2 regions of the Herbaspirillum sp. GCM10030257 genome follow, and region 2 is predicted to be linked to the other one. Evidence: predicted binding sites of a transcription regulator. Region 2 holds the regulator's gene; the other holds the start of a gene.
What was found. The regulator sigma-54, encoded in region 2, starts transcription at its own class of promoters, with help from an activator protein. The targets are predictions, from matches to a motif close to TGGCANGNAANCTGCTTT.
Positions count from the first base shown of each region.

Region 1: prpB (methylisocitrate lyase) is a predicted target of sigma-54. The motif match lies at 991-1,008, and genes of this name have one in related genera.

Region 1 is NZ_JBHTDH010000003.1:243,703-245,907, reverse strand. Features, by position in the region: gene prpR (propionate catabolism operon regulatory protein PrpR) at 1-847, opposite strand, end outside; gene prpB (methylisocitrate lyase) at 1,055-1,945, shown strand; gene prpC (2-methylcitrate synthase) at 1,985-2,205, shown strand, end outside.
Region 2 is NZ_JBHTDH010000006.1:236,333-238,537, forward strand. Features, by position in the region: gene hpf (ribosome hibernation-promoting factor, HPF/YfiA family) at 1-152, opposite strand, end outside; gene ACFQUU_RS11930 (RNA polymerase factor sigma-54) at 256-1,737, opposite strand; gene lptB (LPS export ABC transporter ATP-binding protein) at 1,755-2,205, opposite strand, start outside.

The DNA.
Region 1 (2,205 bases), on a different contig from region 2:
CGCCGCAATTGATGGCGACAAATGGCTGGCGTGCCCGCTGGCTTTCGCGGTGAATGGCCTGCGCCGCCAATTCCTTGCCGGTACCGGTCTCGCCCTGGATAAGTACGGTGGCAGGGGACTTGGCAAACAGTTCAATCGAATGGCGCACGGCCTGCATCGCCGCCGACTCGCCGCGAAGATCGTTCAAGCCGTGCTTGGCGCGCAAGGCATCGGCAAGGGGATTGGCGCGGGCGCGGCCTGACTCCAGCTGGCTGAAGCGGGCGAGTTCCAGCGCGTCTTCGAATGCCTGTCGGATCGACGCTGCCGAATACACGAACACACCTGCGAGACCGGCTTCTTCGGCCAGGTCGGTGATCAGGCCGGCACCGACGATAGCCTTGATGCCGGCGGCTTTCAGCTCGTTGATCTGGGCACGCGCATCCTCTTCGGTGACATACGTGCGCTGCGCGATTTTCAGGTTGAAGGTCGCCTGGAATTCGGCGAGCTCCTGCATTGGCTCCTGATAGGTGATCAGGCCGATCTCGGCGGTGATTTTTCTGGCGCGTGCGAGAGCCTGCAGAACATCGAAGCCGCTGGCTTTGGCGATGATGACCGGCAACGACAGGCGGCTTTTCAGGTAGGCGGCATTGGATCCGGCGGCGATGACCGCATCGCAGCGTTCTGTTTCCATACGCTCGCGGATATGCCGGACGGCATCTTCAAAACCGAGATGGATCGGTTCAATGCTGGCACGGTCGTCGAATTCAAGGGTGATATCGCGGAACAGGTCGGACAGTCTGGAAATGGCAACTGTCCAGATAACGGGTTTGTCACTCGGATCAGGCAGGGAATGGCTTCGGGAGCGCATGTTTCACCTCGTGTTTCAATGTTTCAAGTGTAACGCAACTTGAACTGGTTGGTGAAACGTGAAATAGAACGTTTCGATAACATCTCGAGCTAAGTTATTGATCTATATAGAGCCTCTTCGATACTTTTCAAAAACTTCCCGTATGGCACACCGATTGCAATACTCACCCGGAATGCAATTCGTTGAAACATCCAACAAGGTGAATACATGACAGTCCCATCCGCAGGAGCCGCCTTTCGTCAGGCAGTACGCGAAGAATCCCCGCTGCAGGTTGTCGGCGCGATCAACGCCAACCACGCGTTGCTGGCCAAACGTGCCGGTTATCGTGCCATCTATCTGTCGGGCGGCGGCGTGGCAGCCGGCTCGCTCGGCCTGCCCGACCTCGGCATTTCCAATCTTGACGACGTGCTGACGGATGTCCGTCGCATCACGGACGTCTGCGACCTGCCGTTGCTGGTCGACGTCGATACCGGCTTCGGTTCATCGGCCTTCAATGTGGCGCGTACCGTCAAGTTGATGATCAAGTTCGGCGCAGCGGCGATCCACATCGAAGACCAGGTTGGCGCCAAGCGTTGCGGCCATCGCCCGAACAAGGAAATCGTCAGCAAGCAGGAAATGGTCGATCGCATCAAGGCGGCCGTCGATGCACGTACCGATGAAAATTTCGTCATCATGGCGCGCACCGACGCGCTGGCCGTGGAAGGCCTGGAAGCCGCGCTGGACCGCGCACAGGCTTGTGTTGAAGCGGGCGCCGACATGATCTTCCCGGAAGCCATCACCAAGCTCGAGATGTACAAGACCTTTACCGATGCGGTGAAGGTGCCGGTGCTGGCCAACATCACCGAGTTCGGTGCGACCCCGTTATATACGGTCGAGGAATTGAAGAGTGTTGATGTCGGCCTTGTGCTGTATCCGCTGTCCGCTTTCCGCGCGATGAACAAGGCTGCGGAAAACGTGTATAACGCGATCCGCCGCGAAGGCACGCAAAAGAATGTGGTCGACACCATGCAGACGCGTATGGAACTGTATGAGCGCATCAACTATCACGATTTCGAGCAAAAGCTGGATGCCTTGTTTGCCCAGCAAAAAGCCAAGTAATCCGCATTCCACGTATCTTATTTTTTCCAGGAGACTTTGATGAGCGAACAACAAGCCGCCGGCTTCAAGCCAAAAAAATCGGTTGCCCTGTCCGGCGTAACTGCCGGCAATACCGCCCTCTGTACGGTGGGCAAAACCGGTAACGATCTGCACTATCGCGGCTATGACATTCTGGACGTCGCGGACACTTGCGAATTTGAAGAAATCGCCTATCTGCTGGTACACGGCAAACTGCCCAACGTCGCTGAACTCAAAGGCTA
Region 2 (2,205 bases):
TTATCTTTTTCAGAGGGCTTTTCAACCCCGAGGATGACTGCAATATCAATGACATGATCGAAATGTCGAATAATCCTGTCCAGTTTGTTTTGGACGTATTCGCGAATGGCAGGTGTCAATTCCAGATGATGTCCACTGATTATGAGGTTCATACAGCGCTCCTATGGCTGGCGTCGCTGGAGGTTCGCAAACGTGCCCCGAAAAGCGTAGGTGGGTGGGCTACGCTGGAACACAGCAACATCACTACAACAAAAACTACAGGGATTTGCGCAGATTGACTGGAGGGATTTTCAGGGCTTCGCGATATTTTGCGACCGTACGTCGTGCTACAACCATGCCCTGTTCCCCCAACATATCTGCAATTTTGCTGTCAGAAAATGGATTCTTGGGGTCTTCTGCTCCTATCAATTGTTTGATGAGGGCGCGGATCGCGGTCGAAGAAGCTTCTCCCCCTGCTTCTGTCGCGACATGGCTACCGAAGAAGTACTTCAACTCAAACATGCCGTGGGGGGTCAGCATGTACTTTTGAGTTGTTACCCGAGAGATAGTGCTCTCGTGTAAACCTAGTGTATCAGCTATTTCACGCAAGACAAGGGGGCGCATGGCGACCGCACCATGCGAGAAAAAGTTCCGCTGGCGGTCAACAATTGCCTGTGCAACACGCAGGATGGTATCGAAGCGCTGCCGCATATTCTTGATCAGCCACTTGGCTTCCTGCAGTTGTGACGAAAGTGATCCCTCACCCTTGTTCTGCTTGAGGATGTTGGCATACAAGGCGTTGACGCGCAGCCGGGGCATCACATCGTGGTTGAGCATGACTTGCCAGCCGTTTTTTGTTTTTTTCACGATCACGTCGGGGACGACATAATCGGAGGCATCCGACGCGTACAGTGCACCGGGATGCGGATTGCATTGCTTGATCACGTACTGCGCTTCGCGCAAGTCTTCGTCGTCGCAATCGAGCGCCTTCTTCAGTTTGTTGAAGTCTCGCTGAGCAAACAAGGGCAGGTAGTTTTCGACGATTTCCAGTGCGCGGCGACGTGTCACCATCGGTACCTTGGGAAAACGGCGGATCTGGATCGACAGGCATTCCGATGCATTGCGCGCACCGACGCCGGCCGGCTCGAAACTCTGCAGCATCTTGAGCGCCACATTGAGGTCATCGAGATCGATCTCGAGTTCCGCCGGCAGCCGAGCATGGATTTCTTCCAGTGACTCGTCGAGATAGCCATTGTCGTTGAGGGCATCGATGATCAGCTCGACCAGGGCACGATCACGCGGTTCGCGCACGGTCAGGCGCATCTGCTCCAGCAGGTGTTCGCGCAGGGTGGTCTCGTGGGCTTCCAGCTGCGGTCGGGCGTCGTCATCTTCCGGAGCCTTGGAAGTGCGTGCAACGTCGTCGAAGCTCCAGTCGTTGTCCGACGCATTGGAATTTTCGCCTGATTCCCCGCCTTCAAAGCTGCCTTCTGGTTCATCACGACTGGGCGTCGAAGCATCAGCCGCGGGCGCTTCGGAACTGCTGGCCGATGGCGGCGCACTGATGGCGCCATCGGCCAGCAGCCGTACCGAATGGTCGAGCGGATCGTCAACACGCTCCAGCATCGGATTGTCGGAAAGGATTTGTTCCAGCTCCTGATGCAGCTCGAGCGTCGACAGCTGCAACAAGCGGATCGATTGTTGCAGCTGCGGTGTCAGCGCGAGATGTTGCGATACGCGAAGTTGGAGAGTCTGTTTCATGCCTGTCTGTTTCTTCCCTACATCCGGAAGTGTTCGCCGAGATACACGCGGCGCACGGATTCGTTGGCAATAATGTCGTCTGGACGTCCGCTTGCGAGGACCGAGCCTTGATTAATAATATAAGCCCGATCGCAAATGCCCAGCGTTTCCCGTACGTTGTGGTCGGTGATCAGCACACCGATGCCACGTTCCTTCAAAAAGCGCACAATGCGCTGAATTTCAATCACCGCGATCGGATCGACGCCGGCGAACGGTTCATCCAGCAGCACGAAGCGCGGATTGGTTGCCAGCGCCCGTGCAATCTCGACGCGTCGCCGCTCGCCACCCGACAGCGACAAAGCCTGGTTTTCGCGCAGTCGTTCGATCTGCAGGTCCGACAACAGTCTGCCGAGGCGCTTGTCGATCTCGGCCTTCGGCAAGGGTTTGTCGTCGACCCGCTGCAATTCCAGCACGGCGCGGATATTGTCT